DNA from 4 places in the Paenibacillus sp. FSL K6-1558 genome. Region 4 is predicted to be linked to each of the others. Evidence: riboswitches for the same ligand, from Rfam matches in the RefSeq annotation. Region 4 holds a riboswitch; each other region holds the start of a gene.
The links. Region 4 has a riboswitch for cyclic di-AMP ahead of MHI38_RS26445 (C40 family peptidase). Riboswitches for the same ligand answer to the same signal wherever they lie in the genome.

Region 1: another riboswitch for cyclic di-AMP. It lies ahead of MHI38_RS16425 (3D domain-containing protein); the one in region 4 lies ahead of MHI38_RS26445 (C40 family peptidase).
Region 2: another riboswitch for cyclic di-AMP. It lies ahead of MHI38_RS23260 (hypothetical protein); the one in region 4 lies ahead of MHI38_RS26445 (C40 family peptidase).
Region 3: another riboswitch for cyclic di-AMP. It lies ahead of MHI38_RS16795 (C40 family peptidase); the one in region 4 lies ahead of MHI38_RS26445 (C40 family peptidase).

What each region holds. Positions count from the first base shown of each region.
Region 1 is NZ_JBBOCV010000001.1:3,816,386-3,822,394, reverse strand. It holds gene yabG (sporulation peptidase YabG) at 193-1,089, opposite strand; gene rsmA (16S rRNA (adenine(1518)-N(6)/adenine(1519)-N(6))-dimethyltransferase RsmA) at 1,147-2,049, opposite strand; gene rnmV (ribonuclease M5) at 2,054-2,599, opposite strand; gene MHI38_RS16425 (3D domain-containing protein) at 2,755-3,939, opposite strand; cyclic di-AMP (ydaO/yuaA leader) riboswitch at 4,209-4,462, opposite strand; gene MHI38_RS16420 (TatD family hydrolase) at 4,704-5,471, opposite strand; gene MHI38_RS16415 (HD domain-containing protein) at 5,849-6,009, opposite strand, start outside.
Region 2 is NZ_JBBOCV010000001.1:5,406,417-5,412,425, reverse strand. It holds gene MHI38_RS23270 (Nramp family divalent metal transporter) at 1-1,255, shown strand, start outside; gene MHI38_RS23265 (HAD-IA family hydrolase) at 1,386-2,084, opposite strand; gene MHI38_RS23260 (hypothetical protein) at 2,242-2,670, opposite strand; cyclic di-AMP (ydaO/yuaA leader) riboswitch at 2,788-2,963, opposite strand; gene MHI38_RS23255 (glutathione peroxidase) at 3,342-3,821, shown strand; tRNA gene MHI38_RS23250 (tRNA-Leu) at 4,026-4,108, opposite strand; gene MHI38_RS23245 (urease accessory protein UreF) at 4,570-5,271, shown strand; gene MHI38_RS23240 (Rha family transcriptional regulator) at 5,538-5,741, shown strand; gene MHI38_RS23235 (hypothetical protein) at 5,776-6,009, shown strand, end outside.
Region 3 is NZ_JBBOCV010000001.1:3,891,691-3,897,699, forward strand. It holds gene motA (flagellar motor stator protein MotA) at 1-406, opposite strand, end outside; gene MHI38_RS16775 (hypothetical protein) at 642-935, shown strand; gene MHI38_RS16780 (4a-hydroxytetrahydrobiopterin dehydratase) at 1,148-1,441, shown strand; gene MHI38_RS16785 (c-type cytochrome) at 1,556-1,912, opposite strand; gene MHI38_RS16790 (GNAT family N-acetyltransferase) at 2,062-2,559, opposite strand; gene MHI38_RS16795 (C40 family peptidase) at 2,922-3,392, opposite strand; cyclic di-AMP (ydaO/yuaA leader) riboswitch at 3,396-3,533, opposite strand; gene MHI38_RS16800 (hypothetical protein) at 3,827-4,681, opposite strand; gene MHI38_RS16805 (M1 family metallopeptidase) at 4,692-6,009, opposite strand, start outside.
Region 4 is NZ_JBBOCV010000001.1:6,069,219-6,075,227, forward strand. It holds gene MHI38_RS26420 (YkvI family membrane protein) at 1-540, opposite strand, end outside; gene MHI38_RS26425 (xanthine phosphoribosyltransferase) at 745-1,326, shown strand; gene MHI38_RS26430 (hypothetical protein) at 1,425-1,754, shown strand; gene MHI38_RS26435 (hypothetical protein) at 1,873-2,091, shown strand; gene MHI38_RS26440 (carboxymuconolactone decarboxylase family protein) at 2,274-2,603, shown strand; gene MHI38_RS26445 (C40 family peptidase) at 2,742-3,206, opposite strand; cyclic di-AMP (ydaO/yuaA leader) riboswitch at 3,212-3,343, opposite strand; gene pelA (pectate lyase) at 3,720-4,673, shown strand; tRNA gene MHI38_RS26455 (tRNA-Leu) at 4,875-4,959, shown strand; gene MHI38_RS26460 (carbohydrate-binding protein) at 5,152-6,009, opposite strand, start outside.

The DNA.
Region 1 (6,009 bases), 2.3 Mb from region 4:
CGTCCACCTCTTTTCTTGTCCATTATACTGTATTTTACAGTCATTGTCAAATCAAAGCTAAATATTATATCAGCACTAAAAAGTCGTTGTCAATGAATTTTTTCGCAAAATAAAAAAGCCCTTTTCAGGGCCTTTTTCGAATCGCAATGTGAACTTCACATGACTTCATTATTGTACTGCCACATGAATAAATCATACTGCGGATGGATTCACTTTTAGCGTAGACAGATCATTAAGTCCCGGCAATCCTACCCGGTAACTTCCCTTCGTTTCCACACCGCCTACACCTTGAATGCCGCTAATCGTGTTATGCAGTATATCATTCATGTTCAAGGTATCACGAACAGACGTGAAGGAAGCCTTAGCAGCCACGTAGACCGGATCAAGTGCATGAATGAGAATTCGCCCTGGCGAACTAGCAAAGTTCGCACCCGCACGCAGCAGTGCTTCAAAGTGAGACTGGCATGCTCCTGCAATAATCGTCAGCGCATCCAGATGACGCTCGTATTGCCTTGCAACTTGAATAGCCGAGACAAAGTTTTGCGAATTCTTATAGCTCCCCAGACTGTAGAGGTCATAGGGCTGGCGTGTCTTTAACACACCATCATGACCCGTGATCACAACGATATCCGGACGAACTTTGGGTAGCAGACGATATAACGTATCAGCCATCGCTGACTCATGTACATACTGCCCTTCTGCAGGAACACGAAGCTGTTCATACAGATTCATACTTTTCTTCAGATAATTCGGGTCGCCATCCAAATGCAGTACCTTACCTGGCATTTCAAAATAGGCGGGTTCTTGCTGTGCAGTCCATTCTTGCATCAGGCCTTCCCGATTACGCTCAGCCTGCTCCATGCGATTCTGCTGCAAGCGTGAGAGCGTCTGATGAGCTTTAATATGTGCCTGGCGTGTCTTAGCGCTCTGTGGTTCATAAGGAACCTGTATCAAATCGTTCACCGGGGAGTCTGCCAGCAACCGGAACTCAGTCCCTTTAATGACCGCAGCGTCCGACTGGAGTCCTTCTACCCGGAAAGTCACATCGCCGCCGTATGACTTCCGAACGACCAAGTCTCCGATATTCATCACCATTATCACCTCTACCCCATCGTATGGGCAGAGACCCGGATTGGTTCATTGAAATTAAAGCTCGCCGCGAACCCCAGCTTCCCACATTACGGTGCTAAGGGTTGCATACTCCTGTAGACTCAATGTCTCACCACGCCGTGAAGGTTGAATACCTGCCTGCTCTAACAGGATGTCTGCCTGTTCTCTGTTCTCCTTGGTGAAGAAACGAGCTTTGAGATTATTGGAGATTGTTTTTCTCCGCTGGGCAAAAGAAGCCTGTACCACCTCGAAATAGTGTGCTTCGTTCGGAACCTGTACTGGTGGGTGCTCACGCACCTTCAGTTTAATTACCGCCGACTCTACATTAGGCTGTGGGATAAATACAGTAGGCGGCACCACACAGACCAGTTCGGGCATACTGTAATACTGCACGGCGATGCTTAGGCTACCATAATCTTTGGAACCTGGTGCAGCCGCCATGCGTTCGGCTACTTCCTTCTGTATCATGACCACAATGCTATCCACTGGCAACTTTTCCTCCAAAAGCTTCATCATGATCGGAGTCGTTACATAATAGGGCAAGTTCGCTACTACACTTACCTTATCAACGGAGGCAAAGTCCGTGGCAAATAGTTCTGCCAAATCCAGCTTGAGTACATCTCCATGGTGAACGCGCACGTTAGGGTATGGTTCCATCACTTCTCCAAGAATCGGTAACAGGCGCTGGTCAATCTCAACCGCTGTAACAGGACCCGCTATACGCGCAAGACGCTCTGTAAGTGCTCCGATACCCGGACCAATCTCCAGCGCTCCCTTGGACTCGTCCAAATCAGCCGCGCCTACGATTTTGTTCAAAATATTTTGATCGATCAAGAAGTTCTGACCCAGACTTTTTTTGAAAGAGAATCCATGCTTTTGAATAATTTCTTTGGTACGTTTGGGTGTTGCTATTTCAATGGTTTGCTCCATATCCTTCATATGCTCACATTCCTTCACGTTCGATTTGCGCTAATGCAGTGGAGAACTCTTCTCTTGTAATCTGAAATACACTCAGCCGTTTATGGAACTGCTTGCCGTTACAATACCCGATACCAAGCAGATTACCCATCTCCATACGTCGTGCGGCTGCTTGCGGGTGTATGATCAATCCTGCTTCAATGAGGTCCTCCCAATCGATTAGACTAGGTGCGCCCTCATAGGATGTGTGTACGCGAGCAAGTGCATGACGAATAGCTTCCGGTGAAGCATTCTCTACTCCGATATCTCCTTTGCGCGTTGCATCCGCCTCTGGAATGAACGCATGTTTGCAACCAGGAACCTTATTGGCAATAATTTTACGGATACGCTCTCCCGCATGATCCGGATCCGTCAGGATAATGACGCCACGTCTCTCTTGAGCAAGTGCAATTCGCTTCAGAATACGCTGATTAATGGCAGAGCCTCCGGTTTCAATCGTATCCGCTTCGACCGCCCGACGAATCGCTACCGTGTCGTCACGACCCTCCACAACAATCACTTCTTTTATCATGTTCCTTTTCTTCCTTTCTAACGCAAAAAGAAGAGGAATATCCTCTTCTCTGCCAAACGGCGGAGGAGACTGAATTCAGACCCCTCCGCCGCATATTCCGCATGAATCATTCATGCAACTATTTTATAGCATTCCCATTTCAAAGTAAAACGATTTTAGTTCGCTTCCGGCTTAACTGGACCAATCACATAGACCGTTTTGCCTTTTTTACGTCCGAAATTCAGGGCGTGCTTCACACTGTCATAATAAACGTCAATTTTGTTGCCTTTAATAGCGCCGCCTGTATCTTCCGCACGACGGAAGCCGAGGCCCTCAATGTATACCCACCAGCCGATTGGAATGACCTTGGGATCAACTGCAATGGTGCGCCCCTCCGTTACACGAGTACCGGAAGCTGTTTTTGTACCAATACCCGGCTCTTCAGAAGAGTAGGCTGTCATCGATACATTTTTCAAAACTTTAGAGTATTTAAAAGAATTCCCGGAGACCGTAATCACCTTGCTGCCCGAGGCAGATGTTTTCTTCGAGTTCGTTGTTACAGCTTTTTTGGTCGTCGAAGTTTTGGCAGATACCAATTGAACCTCAGGTTCCTTCACAACCGGTTTAGCTTTCGTACCTACCGCAATCACTTTATCTACACGATTGGTGGCAACCGTTTTACCTACCACTTTTTTGGAGACGAGTTCTCCATCTTGAAATACCTTTTCGATATGTTGCACAATTGTGCCTTCCTTGCCTTTCACTACAACACGGTTATCTCCTTGGAACAAACTTGGGTCTGCCGTTTTCACAACCTTGTAAGCAATCGGTTGTTTCACATCCACTGTATGCTTTGTTACACGCACTACACGAATCTTCATATCCGCTTTAATTGCGGTTCCGAGCGCTGGATACACTTTATCATGATCTTCAACTTGAATACCTGATTGCTGAATTACACCCTGTACCGATGAATCGGTTGTATAAAGAGTCTTGGTGTCTCCGTCTGCCGTGATTTTAACTGGAACGGCCCGCTCAATAACGATTCGGTCTCCGTCTGTAATCGCCCCATTCATGGGCATGGATACCTTGTCGTGAGGGCTGACTGTGATTGACTGCTCCTCCAGCATTTCCTGAAGCATTCCTGTACGAGTCTCTACCACTTGAGCTTTGCCGTCAATAACCAGTGAAACCTGCTTCCCGGCCTGACCGTAAACGACTAACAAGATCATGATTGCAAGCGCAATTGAGAATATCGCGATCAATGCCATTTGACGCAAGTTCTCATGCTTCCACCGCAACGCGAAAGACTTACTGGATGATCGTGACTCATGGGTCTCTTCTGGTTGGAATATGCCCACTTCTCCGTCCTCCTTCATAGCCTCGCCGTCTAAAGTAATGCATGATGTCTTTGACGCGACTATAACAATTTTTCTACAGAACACAGATCAGAGATAATGACCGGTTCTGCACCATGAACCCCTCTTCGCAACATGATGTCATCCTCCTGAATACATACCGTATGATGACAATATTTCTTTTATTCAAAACAAAAAAAGCCAAAGAAAGAGTGTAAGAGACCCTTTCGTGGCTTCCGAATGATTTTGAATATCGGAAATTCATGCACGAGGTTGCCTCTCTTTTTCCGCTTGCGAGGTTAGCTGTCGGGTTCGGGCGAAAGAGAGCCGCCCTATCTTAGGTCACCCGCTCATGGCGGACGCCCTTGAATTCACCCCGAGACCCAAAGAAGAAATCAAATACGGCTTCGCAGAACATTCCGCTGCTTTTGGGTCAGCGAACGATGCGCACCGGCTAGAATCACCGATGTTTAAGCCCTATTGGTTCCCCCGCTCTCCGTTAACGGAGACTCAGCGAGATTGATTCATGAAAGTAATGTTGTCTCATCGGAAAGTGTCCCTTTGTTCATCCCCCGAACATCTGTCCAATTTTCCGCGCAACAATTCACTGAAAAGATGATATCCTGTTTTGATGCATGTTGTAAAGCACGGATCAAGTACGTTTTTCTAAATATTTGGTTAAAATATTGTAATATTCTGCAATTATTCGAAACAAAGAGCAAATTACCTCTCTGTATCTCCCTTTTTCACCCGATTTACTCGTTTTCTTATCGAATCCCAAATCGTTCCATGGCATTTTTGGTGGTAATTGCAGCAATTTCCTCTACCGAAATGCCTTTAATTTCCGCAGCTACTTCAGCAACCAGACGTACATGCGCTGTCTCATTTCGTTTTCCACGATAAGGATGCGGTGTAAGATACGGGGAGTCCGTTTCTAAGAAAAATCGATCCATCGGAACCTTGGCGAGCACCTCTTTCGGTTGCTTGGCATTTTTGAAAGTGACCGGTCCTCCGAAGGACAGATGGAACCCTAAATCCAGACACATTTTCGCCGTTTCCCAGCTACCAGAGAAAGAATGCATCACACCTCCAACCTCACCAGCCTTCTCCTCACGTAAAATACGCACAATGTCCTCATGAGCATCCCGATTATGGATGACGATAGGCATACTCAATTCACGTGCCAATGCAATTTGTTGTCGTAATACGCGGTGCTGTACCTCCTTAGGGGAAGTGTCCCAATGATAGTCTAGACCGATTTCGCCAATTGCTACCACTTTCTCATGTTTGCACAATGATGCAATCCATTCGAGATCTCCCTCTTGCATCGTAATGGCATCCACCGGGTGCCAGCCTACAGCTGCGTGGATAAAATCATACGTTTCGGCCAGTTTGATCGTTGTTGGAATCGTCTCCCGATTAAAGCCGATATTAATCATGCGAGTAACTCCGGCCTGAACGGCCCGTTTAATCATGTCCTCTCGGTCTTCGTCGAATTGTGGTGCATCCAGATGAGTATGTGTGTCGAATAACATGCTTTCTCGTTCTCCCTTCATGTCGAAAGTCAAATGCCGATGATTTTTTCATGGGAACTCCTCTTATTCTTGTACAGGAATTCTTGCGTTTGAATTTCAAATTTATTTTTTTGCATCATTAAATGATTGGGACAAGCATCAATTTCAGTATTTTCAGTTTTAGCACTCAAGCTACTATATATAGAAGGAAAATAAAAAGTCAAATCAACATCTTGCAAGAAAAGGCGTTAGAAACTGTATAATTACTCACTCGAATTACAAAATTATGTCGATCTACACATCCTCCCCATTAAAGCAGATTACTGTATCATGTAAAATAGCTCTCTTAGAAAGTCTTTTGATATCAAAATGTTTCACCCTGCTGCATCGACTCAAGCTTATAGAAAATAGGGGCGTATATGGGACGGTAATTCATGAAGGATGGCATCCACCTTGTTTTGCGGATAGTACAGATGATGTTTGCCCAGATGAAGTCCACTGATGGAACGAACAATATCAGAAACTTCTGACAGCTCATGCAACTTGTCCTGCCGATCGA
Region 2 (6,009 bases), 660 kb from region 4:
ACCCAAAAATGCGGCATGGTGGAAAAAGTTCCTCGCCTTTGTCGGCCCAGGGTATCTTGTCGCTGTTGGTTATATGGACCCCGGCAACTGGGCTACGGATATCGCAGGCGGCTCGCAATTCGGTTATACGTTATTGTCCGTCATCCTTTTTTCCAACATGATGGCCGTGGTGCTTCAATCCCTCGCAGGCAAGCTAGGTATTGTCACTGGGCGTGATCTCGCCCAAGCCTGTCGTGAACGCTTCAGCGCTCCCGTTGTCATGATGTTATGGATTCTATGTGAACTGGCTATCGCGGCTACGGATCTCGCCGAAGTCATCGGCTCAGCAATCGCTCTTAAACTTTTGTTTAACATTCCCATGTTGTACGGTGTGATTATTACCGCAGTGGATGTATTACTCATTCTCGTACTACAAAACAAAGGATTCCGTGCACTGGAAACACTCGTCATCGTGCTGATGGCAACCATTGCTCTTTGTTTCGGCATCGACCTATTTTTGGCGAAACCGGATATGGGCGGTGTTCTTCACGGATTCGTTCCTAGCACCGAAATTTTGCAAAACCCGGCCATGCTCTACATCGCCATTGGCATCATCGGAGCTACCGTTATGCCGCACAATCTGTATCTGCATTCATCCATTGTGCAGACCCGTCAGATTGAGCAGACGACTCAGGGCAAAAGAGAAGCTATCCGCTACACCACACTGGATTCAACCATTGCTTTGACGTTAGCTCTGTTCATTAACGCAGCCATCCTGATCGTATCTGCAGCTGTATTCCACAGCGCTGGCATGACACAGGTAGCAGAGATATCCGATGCATATCATCTGCTAACCCCACTGCTTGGTACAACGATCGCCAGTGTCTTGTTCGGCGTAGCTTTGCTCGCATCCGGTCAGAACTCAACCCTTACAGGCACGCTTGCAGGACAGATCGTCATGGAAGGCTTCCTGAATATCCGTATCCCGGCGTGGTTGCGTAGACTGGTTACCCGACTGATTGCGATCATTCCTGCTGTTATCGTCACTGCTATTGCCGGTGAGCGCGGCACTGAAGAGTTGCTGATCTTGAGTCAGGTCATCCTGTCCCTGCAGCTGCCATTCGCCGTCATCCCGCTTGTGATGTTCACAAGTGACAAAAAAAGCATGGGGCCTTTTGCAAACAAACTGTGGCTCAAAATCGTCTCTTGGGCTATTGCCGCTATCATCGTTGTGCTGAATGTGTATTTAATCATCCAGACCATCATGCTGTTCTAGTTTATATATGAAAAGGCCGATTCGCTGTTGGTATTGATCCCAACGCAAATCGGCCTTCTTTGTATCATTATTGTGATACGCTCTAATACCCTCATACCTTTAATCTACCCCACACGATCTAACCTGAGACTCATATAGATTTACCTGCATTCTCATCGGGTATGAGTAGCGGCAGCAGTTCATCTAGGGACTCCACCGTCCAGTCTGCACGCTCGCCATCCGAGAGCTCTGGCTGAAACCTTCCGTATCCTTGCAAAATACGAATGGTGCGTAAGCCTAAACTACGTGCTGGCATAATATCATTATCAATTCGATCTCCAATCATAACCGCTTCTTCCGGCTCGCATCCAGCTTGCTTCAGAGCAACCGCATACAACTCCGGATCAGGCTTGGACACCCCTTCTTCTGCCGAACAGGCCAGGACATGGACATATTTACGAAGTCCGTAACTCTCCAGCCTTGCTTCAGTCCCAGGGCTCTGATTCGCAATGATGCCAATGCGATAGTGATGCGAAAGCTGTTCAAGCACCTTGGTTGCAGAAGGAAACGGTTGCTCCAATTCTTTATGGAATTTTAGCTTGTCCTGAATCTGAATGCGGTGATCTTCATCATCAATATATGTACGTATGGCCACTTTCATGGGCCACTGTTCATAATTACGGTAACAGGTAGCAAACAGTTCTCTTACCGCCTCAATCTTTACTGGATAGCCATAATCATTCGCTTCCCGAACGAACTGCCCAATAATATCATCTACAGGCTCCCATTCGTCCACCAGCGTATCCCCCACATCAAAAAACAACCACTTCAATCCGGCAATATCCGGCACGCTGATTCCTCCTCGTAAGCTGCAGGTTATCCCTCGCTTCTATACTACCGTACTGTTTCCATAAAAAAAGAAGACCCACGACAAGCATGAGTCTCCTCAAATTCCGTTAGTCTATACCTGCAATTATAACAGGCGTCTTACCTTGGATCAATGTCAATCACAAGCTGCTCACTTCAGCCTCCGGTTTATTGCAGCTATTAAGAAGGAACCCGACTTCTCCATTCAGTGAATACACAATTTTATCGGCGCCCATTCCACGATAAATCCCTTTAGGATGGCTCTGCTCCGTGATCACACACAAGGACTTCGATGTCCAAGAGCGACAAATTTGGAGATAGCGGCATGTCAAGTTCAGACTGTTCTCAAAAATAAATACATTGCCTACACTGCCTTGCGGCAAAAACCATTTCTCAGCAGCTGCTGTATTCATACGGATGACGTGTTCTACGCCAAGACGGCGAAGTTTGCGCTCCTCATCAGCACTGTTCGTCAGAACGGCAAATGGCATTTTTTTATACATCAGCAATTTCACAAATTTACGTCCTGCTTCATTCGGAGCGGTTACCAAAATCATCTCTTTATCCATTCTTCGTTCCTCCCTTGGCGTGAAAAGACAACAAAAAAGAAGCGTGGGGACCAAGGCCTCCGAAACGCTTCTTAAATAATCCATGACGAAATCGCCATGAACCAGCGTGCGGTTTGTTGCCTCTCCCTTTAACGCTTACGAGGTTAGCTGACGGATTCGGGCGCGAGAGTCGCCCTATTTCCGGCTTTCACCGAAAAATTCACCCCATGAATGTCCGCTGCTGTCATACAGCCCATTCTGTTGGTTCCCCCGTTTTCCATCCACAATGAATGGAAACTCAGCGATTAAAACATCGTTCGTAAATCTTGAGTATAAGACCGATCGATATTATCGTTTGTTTCGTTTTTCAGGTACAATTTAATTAAAATTCAAATTACGCTATGAATCATACACCCGTACCATCATCATGTAAAGTGCATACAGATCACCGAATCGCCAGATTTCCGGCAATAACCTTTGATAATAACGCTTACAATGAGGTCATACGCTATCCTTCTCTTCCAAGCTACCTAATTCTCAACCGCACAAAAATTGATTCATGTATTTCTCATCCATTTCGGAGTCCAGCAAGCGAATGGTTATAACAACGCTAAATCCAAATAAGTTTTGCATTATTTAATTGTTTAAAATATAATAAGTTTATTAAGAATAACAGGATGGAGGCGTTCCCCATGTCAGTCTATGATTACAAAGTAAACACCCTTCGCGGACAAGAGATTGAGATGTCCCAATATCGCGGCAAAGTGTTGTTAATTGTGAATACCGCAAGCCAGTGCGGTCTCACCCCTCAATTCAAGGGCTTGCAAGAGCTTCAGGATAAATTCCAGGATGCTCCGTTTGAAGTGCTTGGATTCCCAAGCAACCAATTCGCGCAGGAAAAAGGATCTTCCGACGATATTGCTGAATTCTGTCAGATGAATTATGGCGTAAGCTTCCCGATGTTTGAAAAAATTGACGTCAATGGTTCAAGCGCTCATCCGCTCTTCCAACACATTACGAAAGAAGCACCAGGCTTGCTCGGTTCCAAAGCCATCAAATGGAACTTCACCAAATTCCTTGTCGATCAGGACGGTAAAGTTGTGAAACGATATGCTCCGCAGACTACACCGGACAAAATCGAAGAGGATATTCAGAAGCTGATTAACAAATAAATATAGACTTTTGAACAAACATATAAACGAAAAAAGCCACCTATAAAGCAAAGAGCCAGAAACTGCTCAAGCTTTTGGGCGGCTTTTTTGCGTCCTCTCTTTTAACACATGTCCTCATCCTGAATAATTCGTCCTTGTTGCTATATGAAAACAAAAAAAGAAGCTCTCCATCACGGAAAGCTTCTCTCGTAAATCTTCATATGATGCGGTCGAGAGGACTCGAACCTCCACGGGCATACGCCCACTACCCCCTCAAGATAGCGTGTCTGCCATTCCACCACGACCGCATGTCGTAAATTATCGGCAACAGAATTGATTATACCGGATTCTTAAACAAAAGTAAAGTCTTTATTAATCACTTTATGAATGACTTTATGAATGACATTTTACTACAACCGGCTTTACTCTAAATTGATAACAGTTCTTCACCCCTTCCTATTCCACACCTCTTGCAAAATTCAGTCATATTTCCTCGAAAATTACATATCATTAATCTGATTCGGCAAAATGGCCAAAGTGATTTTAGACATGGATATATGACACAGATAGAATTTTTAATGTTATATTATATAACACTAATTATGAATTGTATTTAATTAAGTTTTTTATTTTCTCATAAATCATTGACAAAACACGGATATTTATGTGAATATATATATCATATAATTCGGATTTACACATTAAACTTAAGAAAAGATCATCATATGTAATTAAACATAACACAATAAAGCGCAGGAGGCGAATGATCGTGAACCGTGGGAATAAGCTACTCGATTATGCGAAACTGCTTGATCCCTCTGTCCAGGTGGGAGGATTCACCCATTTCTTCGGCATGGACACCCACATCAAGGAAGGCACTATTCGGACAGCTGAGGAACTTGAATCATTTATGCGTTGCCAGTTACACCCCAGTCTCGTTCGTCTAGAAGGTATGGCTATCAAGGGGATTTACACCGCAACAGATCATAAGGATACTTGGCGAATTGCCCTGATCGACAAACTTGTGCATGTACAGCGAACCCCTCCTGAACTTAGAGAGCAAGCAACAATCATAGGCAAACGTTTAATCAAACTGTCTCGCGCCTTGCATCCTTGGATCGACCTTAGCCCGCTTGAACAAATCTTCGTAAAATACAATTCAGTTGGTTGCCTCCCCACCGTTCACGCCTGGATCAACCACCACCTCGATATCCCCGTCGAAGAGGCGGTTCTCGGCTACTTACATTCAGCCATGAATGCATGCGTATCCGAAGCTTGCAAAGTTATCCCCCTAAATGAAAATGCCACTCGGGAACTGCTGGCTCGCCTGACCGCAGACCTTGAGAATGAATGGACTACCGTGAGCGCCTCCTCACCGGATGCACCCATGCATCCTACGTCCATGTCTATGAAGTCGTTATTCCCCAGCTTCCACATGCTTGGAGCAGGCCTGCACGCTTACAGAGCATAATTCCGCACTCCTCCTCGAAACCTCTTTTTCAGAGCACACCAAAAACACGCCGCAACTCCCCTTGCTGGCGTGTTTTTTTATTTTGTTCAATCAACAAAATGCGAACTTACGTCATTTTAATTCAAAAAATACACTTATTTCCGTATTTTTTAATTGTTAGATGACGAATTTACGTATATAATGTAACTAACAGCACGTATTCCTATCTATTTTACACGAAGAATGACCTGCTGAATACTATAAAATCCACTCAGGGGTGAACCCTATTGAACAAGAAGAAACCAGTCACTCCGTTCGGATGGGCTATCAAACGACGGCTAACCGAACTTCAGGTCGATCAAAAAACCTTTTGCGAACAACATGATATTCCGCCCTACCGTCTATCCAACCTTATTCATGGCACACGCAAAGCAACCCGATTCAGACATCAGGTCGCTGACATTTTGAACATACCAGAGGAACTGAGATAAGAACACTTTCATCATCATAAGGAGGACTTCTCTCATGGGAACCATTACATCCGACCTGGAAAGCCTATCGTTCCAGGCGACCAATCATCAGTTGATCATTATTGATCATCAATGGATGATACGAAGCTGTAACCGGGCCTGGCAGCACGGACTTCATAAACTTTTCATACGTGCAGCCAGCCGCCACAATCATTACCTTCACCTGATGGAAGCATGGGCAGCACAACAGAAAAACCACTATCCAACCAAGTTCGCGAGGTACCTGAGG
Region 3 (6,009 bases), 2.2 Mb from region 4:
CATGAATATCTTCCATCAGTACATCACTGACGAATTCCTGGTCGTTACCGTCAATAATCATCCGCATACCGCTGCGAAGGAACTGATCATCAATCTCTTCTACTTTTGATTCCAGAGCGAGCAAACCTTCACGACGGGTAGTGGAAGCCCAGTCCATAAATGTGCCAATTAGAGAAACGCGGTCAATCAGTTCTTGCTTCTTGAAAAGGATACCGAATAACTTCGGGATCTTCTTAACTTCAGACATAGGAAACGCCATAAAGATGGTTCCTGCCGTACCAACGAAGATAATAACGTATGCTGCCGGGTTATTAACGAGGTTGATCAGCGGAGCACCCTTCAAAAACATACCGAGTACAAGGGAGACTAACCCCAAAACTAGTCCGATAATCGTTGAAATTTCCATCATACACCTCATCCATGAGATAAAATTGAATCCTTTCAGGCGGCAGAATTCGGGCTTCCAGACGAAGGTTCTGCTGCAATCCGTTGCATGTCTGGCAACCTCCATGGCTACCGAAAACGAATGAAACGGTCATGTATAGTATTTATCGACCAGATGGGCTTTTTTTTTAAGGGTTATTTTCAGGTATAATAAGATCAAATCCGCCTTTTACAAGGTGAGTGGGAGTGAGAAGTCAATGGGCGTAAAGCATGGACGTGATTATGAAGGAATATTGACAGATTTAACAGTGGCCATAGGACGCATACCGGATCGCTATGTTTTCTTTGAAATGGATGCGGAAGAGTGGGGGAGACTAGGGGAACCGGGACAGCTTGAGGTGGACGAAGCGCTGGCGGAGGACTTGTTCTACGCGCTTGGAGAGGAATCCGTCATTCCGGTTGGGAGCGGTGTGGTGATCCATGACAAAGACCAACACCGGATCCATATTTTGATTGGAGAAGAAGAGCTAACCTTTGTACCTCTAATTTAACATGTGTAGTAACGATAAAACCTTGCGCTTCAAGGCACTGAGCCATCTGTTCTATGGATTTTGGTGCTTTGACGTGGTAAGATGATACTCATGAAAAAGGCGCCGCTGGGCGGTGGCCTGCCTTTTAGGCTGTATGGGCAGCATGTAAAGGTGCCGATGGTCATGTGGATGTAAGTCCGCGATGTCTCATCATATGGGGAGGAAGATAACGCATGGTTTTTACGCAAGAGGAAGTCGAAGCTCATCTGGGAAGGCTGGAAGGCTGGGAGCTGGAAGAGGGACGGTGGATTGTCCGCAAATTTGTGTTTTCTAACTATATGAAAGGGATTGCTTTTGTGGATGAAGTCGCTGCGATTTCGGAAGCATTCAATCATCACCCTTTTATTACTATTGATTATACAACGGTTACACTGCGTCTTACGTCTTGGGATGCAGGTGGCATTACATCGGTAGACATCAAAGAAGCAGAGCAGTACAACGAAGCTTTTGAGAAAATGAGAACATAATAATCTGCACCAACGTCGTCTGCAGGATGATGTTTGTCATGCATACCAAAAGAGGCTCTTGCCTCCCTAACGGGAGGATGGAGAGCCTCTTTGATGCCTTGCGCGCAAAAATGCTTATTTCTTCTCTGCCAGCCACATCGCGATGTGGGCAATTTCCTCGTCCTGCAGTCTGCCTTTGAAAGAAGGCATGCCACCTTTACCTTTGACAATGGTGGAATAGATTTTCTCCACATCATCCTTACTACCGATGTTTGCAAGAGCTGGGCCTACGCCACCTTGAAGCTGATCGCCGTGACAGGAAATGCAGTTGGCTTTCACTAACGTCTCAGCCTGTCCAGCATCCATAGCCACTTCAGGCATGCTTGGTTTGGCTTCCTGCTCCACTTCCTCTTTACCTGGAAGCGTAAACATTAAAACAATAGCTAAAGCACATGCTGCAAAAAATACCCCGCTCATGATCCATTTGTGCATCCCTTATGTCCCCTCCAGAATGAAAGATCATCTAACTCAAACTAATCCCTATCATTATAACGGAAGCCGTCGTTACATCATAGCATTTTGTGGTAATTTTTTGAACTAATCACAAAAGAGAGACAAATTGAAACCATTTAATCGTGAGTTTACTCTCTTGGGCCTTCATAAACCATGCAATGGAAGGGCTTTAAACCACTAGGAGTTTGGCGTTCATATGTATCCTGGATGACAAATCCGCTCTTCAGATATACCTGAATGGCACGGTTATTCCAAGTGAGCACTTCAAGATCAATCTCATTGGATGGATTGCGGCGGATGGCCTCTTGTACAATCGCAGTAACGAATGCTTTACCAAGACCTTGACCACACAGATCGGGGCGCATACCGAGACCGATTCGTGTGACATGCTGGAGCGGAAAATATTGTGCAAACCCATAAACCTGGTCATGTTGATCCAGGATAATGGCATATTGTTGTTGTCTGAGCTGTGCATCACCGAACTCGACTTCGAGTACTTTCATCTGTTCCCAAGGAAGCCAGCTATAGATATTGTAAGGTGGGGCGTATTTCCAGCCACATATAAGTTCAGCATGTTCTTCTTGCATCGGTACAACATGAAGTATCAAAGAGGCTTCATTCTTCATATAACAGTGCATGCTCCTTTCTTCAATATCCGTATCATTGTTCACTCTACAAAAGAGCTGTGTATTAGGCAAGTCTTCATATGATCAAATAAAAATTGAAACAAAAGTCGTGATCATTCCGTTTATATTATAACAGGCTGGGTAAAAACATGATAAGGGCACGGACAAACGAAAGCAGGCGAACGTGTTAGTTCACATACACACCATGACTTGCAACATCGGGAACTACACAGAGTCAGAAAGCATAAAAAAACCGCCGGATACATTCCTGCGGAGAATGTACCGGGCGGTTCTGTTTATACTTCGTATTTCGTTACAGTAGAGTTACATGGTTCCAACATCATGTTGATTACAGCTTGTACCTAGTCAAGGGCCAGTGACTCATAATCGTCCGTGCTCATGATCCGTTTAGCGCCAACGTAGCGGTTAGCCCAGTAGTTCTCACTCAAAGAGCTGATCGTTACACCTTTGGAAGAAGAAGAATGTGCAAACTTGCCACTTCCTACAAAAATGCCTACGTGTGATATACCTTTACCTGTTGTGTTGAAGAACACCAGATCTCCAGGTCTCATCTCCATGCGAGATACGGAATCACCCATGTCGTATTGGGAGCTAGATTGACGAGCCAAATCAATACCTAATTTGTCGAATACATACCGTGTGAATCCGGAGCAGTCAAAACCGTCAAGCGTTGTTCCTCCGCTTTTGTATGTAGTTCCCATTGCTGAATCAATTACTTTATCCATCTTAGAATCTGCAAATGCGCTGCCTGCTCCAAGTGATAATGCAAATGTGAGGCTAAGTACTGCTGCGGTCAGTTTCTTCTTAAACAAGTGATATACCCCTTCCAACGCCTGCGAGGTTAGCTTAAGGATTCGGTTGAAGGTCCCCTATGATCCCTCTGTTTCAAGATCAATTCACCCATAACTGGTTCCCCCGCTTCCCAGGTGCCAGGAATTTGGCTATGCTAGTTATGCACCTGAAAAATGAAAAGAAAATTTAATTTTAAGGATTTAATTTAAAGTTGTTACAAATAAGGATTTAAAGATTACAAAGTTGTTACTAAAAACTCACTGCGCTTATTGTACCAGAGGCTTAGTACTTTGGCAACGTTTAGCAGTAAAATTAACAAAAAAAACCTCGACCTTTGACGGGGAAAGGTCGAGGTTTGCGTATTTATACGTAATAACCAATGAAATGTTTAATATAAGATGGTAACATTTCTTTATTTTTGAAAGCGATCTCAGACGGCGTGTAACATTTTAGTTCAACGTATATGATTTTCATGTCTGGTAGATGTGGACTGCCATAAACGGAAATGACTACATACTTTCCACATACTGAGTAGGCTTCGAGCAAGCGGATAGGATTGTTGCAGGATTAATCCGGATAGTCCTGTCAAGAACCAGGAAGCGGAAGTGAATGCACCAAAGACCACTAAATGCACAACTCCCAGCACCAGCGCAATGCCGATGACAGCAAAGATGCGGCGCACAGCAATCCACAGTCCCTTGAGCGTCCCGTGAATTCGCCCTTCTGCTTCCGGGTCAGAAATACCAAACTGCATGTAGAGCACTGCATGATGTACAATCCAGCCATAAATAATCCAGCCTGCTACATATGGAATGCCGGGAAGTAATAAATGAAGAGAATGAAAACTGTCCATTATTGTAGAAAACAATTTGGGCAGAAGCCAGTATGCAGGCAAGAACATGAGAAAGGTACGTATCGTGTGTAGCAATATCATGGGTTTCCATAACGTTTTGATGCCCCGAATAAAAGGAATGCGTTCTTCAGTAGATTGATAATGTTGCAGGGAGTAGAGTAACCCGGCCTGAATAAGTGGACTGATCAGCAGGCGAAGCAATAACATGCCGCCCAAAATCCACAGATAACGCTGGACCTCCGGACCGGACAGGCTGAGCTGGCTTTCCATTTTAAATAAAAGTGTGCTTAGCTCGCCGACATCATCCGTTGGATAACGTAGTAATAGAGGAACGACAGCCGATTGAACCAACCGGTAGATGAAATAACCCCAAGTTAATTGATAGATAAACAAGAGTGCGGCAATAAACATATGCTGACGGACAAGAAACCAGCCTTCACGAATTTTTGCTTTCACTGTCTCCACCTCACCATGACAGACCTCCGAATATGGCTTCAATTAGTTTCGTAGCACTCATGTTCCAGCGGGATTTGACTTGCTCGTCCAGTCCGGTTCTCAGGAAATTGTTCATATGGCGATTTTCGAGCACGATGTCATACAAAGGGTCAGTCATGGCCCAGGTGACAGGAGATGTATATGTCAGTTTATAGGTGACGCGCTCCTCGCGGCCATCCCAGTGTTTGGTTACGATATGGCCGTCCTCAAACGCAATCCGAACAGGAACCTTGGGAAAGTCACTGCCTTTTTTGATAATGGTGACAGAGGACTCGTACATTTTTTTGCCGTCCTTCTCTATAGAAGAAACGTTGATCTTCTCTACAGCAAAATCGGCCATGCCGTTCCGGTAGACATATTGGTCAAAGTAATCCGCCCAGGAGGTGCGGGTGACTTGCTCAACCACCTTTTGAAAATCACCCGTTGCAGGATGTTTAAAACGATATTTTTTTACATACGTCGAAAGGATTCGTTCCATGGTCTTCGCTCCGACTTGCTGTTCAATGCCGAGTAGCACCAGTTTGCCCCTTGTGTACACGTTGGAAGCATATTGATTCTGTGAGTCAAACTTCCACGAGGGCTGTGTTAGAGGAGCCGGAGATGTGATCAGACCTGATTGTACCGGTAGATTCGGAATCAATCCGTATTCCTGTTCCATCAGTTTATCTTCTGCATAGGAGGTGAACCCTTCATCCAGCCAGGCCTCCTCAAACTCATTGCTCGCAACCATGCCGTAGAAGTATTGATGTCCAATTTCATGAACAACGGTGCGTTCCAGATCGTAACCCGGTGTTGTGTCATCGGCCCCAAAGGCTGTAATAAGAGTCGGGTACTCCATGCCTCCGGCCCCGTTTGCGGCTTTTGGCGGAACCACGATAGATAAGGTGGCATAAGGATAGGGGCCAAACCACTTGCTGTAATTCGTTAATGCGGCTTTGGCAGCAAAGAGATACCGCTCCTTCAGATCCTGATGTGCCGGATCAAGGTAGAGTTTAATGCGTACACCGGGCACGTTGGGGGCAGAGAAGGGCTCCTCCGCATACACAAAATCAGGTGAGGCTGCCCAAGCGAAATCATGCACATCATCGGCATAAAATTGATACACTTTCTCACCATTCTTCAAGGTTGCCTGCTGCGTGGGGAATCCGGTTGCTGCCACCTTGTATGTTTCGGGTACTCGGATACGCACACTGTAGATACCGAAGTCAGCATAGAACTCGGAGTTCCCGTGATACTGATGCAGGTTCCAGCCTTCTATGGTACGGCCCCGTCTTCCAACAGGCTCGTAA
Region 4 (6,009 bases):
AAACGGATTGCTATCTGTTGTCAGTGTGACAAAACGAAAGACACCCGGATGATGTAGCGTACTGAAAATCATAAGCAGGGACAGCAGAAGCATCATGGGCACCACAATACTGTTCATTTGCAGAATGGCCTGCATTCCACGTCCCAGAAGAAGATATGTACCGATCAAAGTGATGATCAAACCTGTTTGGTAGTGCAAACCCAGATGTTCCATAAAGACAGAACCCGCCCCGGCGAGCATCACGCTGTTTACACCGATCAGAACAATAAGAGTAATCCATGTAATCCATTTGCCAGCTTTGTGACCAAACAGATGTTTGTTAAGATCCTCATAGGAACGCGAACGGGTATCATGAGCAATAAGCATCATTTTGGTTCCGAGCCAGACAAAGAGCATGGTGGACAAAGCAATGGTGATTGTGGCCCACTTGCCATATTGGGTAAAAAACTGCAATATTTCCTGTCCTGTGGCAAAGCCGGCCCCGACAACAGTTCCGATGTATGTGAATGCAATCTGTAGCACCCGGAATACCTGTTTCATGTGTTTCCCCTTTCAGGTCCCGGGATTGTTGGACATGCGGGTACCATAGTACAAGTTATGCTTGACCAATGAAAGTCATGACTGCAGGATCGGCTAACGACTCTGAATTATCAGGTTCTGTGGACTTAGGGTTGATTTCGCTTGAACTTGTAGCTGGATATATGATACTTTATACCTCATAGGATAGGCTTGGGAGGTCAAATCATGGACGTATTAAAACAACGAATTTTACAAGAGGGTGTCGTCATCTCGGATCAGGTATTGAAACTGGATGGTCTTCTGAACCATCAGATTGATCCTGCATTAACGATGGAGATGGGACGGGAGTTTGCTGCTCGTTTTCGCGAGAGTGGAGTTACTCGGGTGATTACGGTGGAATCATCAGGGATTCCGGTTGCTTTTGCCGCAGCACATGAACTGGGAGTACCTTTGGTATTTGCCCGCCGCAAAAAAACGCTTCTGGCCGATCCTGATGCCTACTGCGAACGTGTACCATCCTTTACGAAAGGAATCGTAACGGATATTATGGTGTCTCGCGAATACATTCATGAAAATGACCGCATTTTGTTCATTGATGACATTATTGCAAACGGAGATGCAGCCCGCGGCGTAATTAAAATTATTGAGCGTTCCGGCGCAGAACTTGTGGGATTTGGTGTTGTGGTGGAGAAGAGCTTCCAGGCTGGTGCTCGCACCATCCGTGAACAAGGGATTCCAGTAGAAGCTCTTGTACGCATTCGTTCACTGAATAATGGCACCGTGCAATTCGACGATAATGAAATGTGACTTTTTGAAGGAAATTGGGCCTAATTTTTGAAGTATGACTTTGCATGGCCTTAGATTTCCTTTATAATGGGGTTATGTTAGGGAGAGGAGGCAACACCATGGGGAACCAACCGGCAACAGAACAATTCTTTATTGATAAGCTGGCGGAATCGAAAGTTCATTTTGAACGTGCCCTGGATTGTAAACATACGGAATTCGATGACCTTTATCCCTATATGATTGAACATCCTCAATTTTTCTGGTACAAACGCTATGTTGCCTGGTCAGAATTACTGACGATTGTAGGCTTGTGTGAAGAGTTGTCCTTCTCTTGGAAAGAACAATTTACACCGCACCAAGTAGAGTACCTTGAAGAACGTGTGATGTCCGCCAAAGTGCTTGATTTTTGGTTCGAGAAGAACGACAGCAAAGAGCACGCGCAGCGGTAACTCTCAGTCGGGACATTTTTTTCGAATGACATGACAGTCCAATACAGTCACGTGAGACCTAAATGACTTTTCATTTAGGTCTCTTTTTGTAAAGAAATTTGAGTATAGGAGTTATGACATGATTAGTGATACAGAATTGGATGCCCTGCGTTTGTCAGGGGAGAAGGTAAGAGTAGTGCGGGATGAACTGGAGTCTAATGATGTAACGGGCATCGTGGTAGCCTGGGATGATGAGCAAGTACTTATTCGCAGGCAAAATCGCCGTGTTGTGAAGCTGGATCGGTCTTACCGTTATCAGCTGTTCAGTGAGCCTCGTCAAAGTGTTTTAAGTGAATAAATGACATGAGTGCTTAGCTTAACGGATTCACGTTACCGGAAAGCTCCTTCAAAGAGAATGTCTGCTACACCAAATGTTTGGAATTACCATCAGGATCAGGCATATTTGCGACGCACGCGAGAGAAGATAGGTACAGTGGAACAATTCGCTGTATTTACAGCCGAAAGGGTGTGTTGCAAGTCATGACATTGATGAATGATAAAGTTCATGCGTATAAGGATCAGATTGGCGCATTAAGCGACGTTCTCCCGGATGTGGTGAAATCATATCATGAGTTTACGGGAGAGTGCTTCCAGCCGGGTGTGCTTGACGCCAAAACCAAGCAGTTAATTGCGCTAGGTATCGGTTTGTTTGCTAATAACGAAGTGTGCACGTTCTATCATGTGGAGGAAGCCCGGTCCAAGGGAGCGACCGATCAGGAGATCATGGAGACGGTAGCTGTTGCTGGTGCAGTGGGCGGCGGACATGCTCTGTCACAGGGAGCAATGAGGGTGCAGAAGGCGCTCCATTAGTGAATGAAGTAAAACAAAAATTAACAAGGTCATACACCTCTTTAATAGAGGCGTATGACCTTGTTTTTTTATAGCTCATCTTTACTTTCTTTACTGTAAGGAGGTAGCCAAAGGCTACTCCCCGTTCTTTAAATTCAATTAAAGTTTACCCAACATTTTGTTATACATAAATTGACCTGTCACCCGTCTTGCGGTTACATAACGATCACTGAAATACGGATTGGACAACTTGGTGATGCTGACACCTTTGCTGCTGGAGGCATGTGCGAATTGACCTCCACCGATGTATACTCCTGTATGTGAGATGCCTCTACCTGTTGTGTTGAAGAAGACCAGATCTCCTGTACGAATGCTTGCTTTGGAGACAGGTGTTCCGGCTTTCGCTTGTTGTTGCGACGTGCGAGGGAGCTCAATGCTATATTTGTTGAAAAGATATCTCATAAACCCGGAACAATCGAAGCCAGCCATGGTTGTGCCGCCCCATTTGTACGGGATGCCTGTCATATTGTTAACCATCGTATTAATTGTGCTTGCCTCTGTGCTTGTTGCCCCGGATGTAAATAGTACAGCAGCCCCAAAAATGGAAATAATCAGTTTTTTCAAAATCAATGTTCTCCCTTCGATGCCTACGGAGTTAGCTAAGGGTTCGGTAGAAGGTTCCCTATATTTCCTATGTATAAGAATAATTCACCCAAAATGGTTCCCCCGTTTTCAATCCTGAAACTCGGCAAATGAATAATTAAGTTTTTGTAACTATTTGAAACTATATTGCATAAATGCGTAATTGTCAAACCTGTTTAAAGGTGTTCATTTAGCCTCAATGTTAGCGGAATTATCGATTTTAGTTATCATTTTGTTGAAATTAGGGAGTTAAAGATTACAAAAAAGTCATTTGTGTTTCATATGAGAGAACTTGGATAATAAACAAGATTGTTATGAGCTAAAAAGGAAACCATTCTGTTTAACAAATTTTTTTGGTTTGTTGCATATATTGACAAAAATATATTTATTGCATATTATAACCATATTAAATACATAATTTGTATTTAAATTGTTTTCATTGGAATATATGTGATAAAGGTAATCAAATTTGTGAATGGGGGAGAGTGTTGTCGAGTGAAAGCAAAAAAATTAGTAACATTTGTACTGGCGTGTTCTATGGTATTCTCCGTAGCGGGAATGGCTATCCTTCCTGTACCGACCGTATCGGCAGCTGATGCTTCCGGTACAACGGCGAGTATGTCCGATATCTTAAAGAATCAGCGCCCTGATGGAGGCTGGAGAAAAGATTACAGTCAGACGTCAGGTGAATGGGCCAAATCAACGATCGATAACAAAGCTACATACTCAGAAATCAGAAGGCTAGCAAGTGAATTCAAAAAAACAAATGATCCGCGATACTCTGCTGCAGCGGTCAAGGGCATCAACTTTTTGCTTAATATGCAGTATTCCAATGGCGGTTGGCCTCAAGTCTATCAAAGTTCCGGCTATCATAAACATATTACCTATAATGATGATGCGATGATTAATGTGATGTACATGCTTGATGAAGTCGCAGGACGTAAGGGGAACTTCTCCTTTATCGACAGTTCTCTTGCAAATCGCAGTAAAAATGCAGTTTCCAAAGGAGTCGATGCTATCCTGAATACCCAGGTGGTATCCGGTGGGAAGTTAACGGCCTGGGGACAACAGCATGATTCCAGTTCACTTAGACCTGCGGGAGCCAGAATCTATGAAGTGCCTTCATTAACGGCAGGTGAAAGCGTGAACATTGTGAAGTTTCTGAAAACGAGACCGGCTAATTCAAGAATCACTGCATCTATCAAAGGTGCCGAAGCCTGGTTTAATAAAGTGAAAATTACAGGATATCGGTATGAGAGAGCGAATGGGGATAGCCGAATTATTGCTGATTCCAGTGCATCACCGATTTGGGCACGTTTCTATGAACTCGGTACGGACAAACCGATCTTTGTGGGACGTGATGGCGTTGTGAAATATAAGCTGAGCGATATAGAAAAGGAAAGAAGAGGCGGTTATGCATGGTACGGCAACTGGCCGTCCAAGCTATAGAAAATTGTTTATTTAACCAATTTTCTAATAAGTCCACTACTTACGGATATATAAGCTTAATCTGAAGCAGGCCTGATAAGTGCGAATCGGATACATATCTGTTTCGCACTTATTTGGTGATGAATAGATGTGTTGACATGTTAAACTACGCGTGGTATATTAATTCTTGTCGCCGATATTAGTTGGAAAGATACAATATATGCGGTCGTGGCGGAATTGGCAGACGCGCACGGTTCAGGTCCGTGTGGGCTAACCCCCCGTGGAGGTTCGAGTCCTCTCGACCGCATTAGATAGAAAAAGACCTCTTAGCAATAGCCTAAGAGGTCTTTTTCTATCTAATGATATAAAGAACAATCAACAGTCTTTAATTACAGTATTGTCTCAAAATAGACGAGTAGAGCAACTTAGGTCTATTCCACATGGGAGCTTGGCTACTTTTTGCCCAGCTAAAAAAGAAAAAGGTTTAGAATCAGATAACTTATGATGCTGCTGTCACCGTAATGTTATCAATGTTGGGTCCCTCTGTACCTGTTGTTACGATTCGGAGTGTATTCGTACCTGAATTCATAGGTACTTGAATTGTTTTTTCACCCCAAGTAGACCAGCTTCCTGTTTGAGTAAAGGGCTCATTACTGAGTACTTTTGTGCCATTAACATAAATATCTAGAGTCCGCGTACCACTTTCCAAAGCGTAACGAAACTTTACATTTTTGGTGCCTGTGATTGTGTTATTGATATCATTCCATTGGATTGCGGAGCCTGTATAAGCGTTGAAGTTAACATATCCAGAACCGGTGAAGCCCGGATAAGCTGTTTCAATGACTGCATCCGTAAGTGTTGTTCCTGTTTCGGCCTCATATGTGGTGCCCGTGCCTACATTGCCGCCACCGTTGCCGCCAGTAATATTAGCAACAAATGTTGTTACACTCTGTGCTGGGAGTTGAGCTGTGAATGCGCCATTGGAAACGTTAATTGGTGCAAGACTTGCCAGATTACGACTGCTGTCTGTTACATACGAAGATACAGTGGATGCATTGCCATTTTGCAACACAAAGCGTTGACTTTTTGCCGAAGTGCTACGGTTAATGGCTACGATGACGACCTTGTTATCACCTTTGTAAGCGGACACGTAAGTATTTGTATCCGGATTTTTGGAAGCATCTACTCTGACATAGCCTGGGCGAACAAATTTGGAGAAATGGGCCATATTGTATCCGCGCTTACTGATTGTACCGTCTTCCTTCATTGGTCCATATTGCCTGCGGATATACCACCATACATAGGCTTGGAAGTCGCCTTCAACCATGGCATTATGCATGTGGTAGGAGACGTCTAA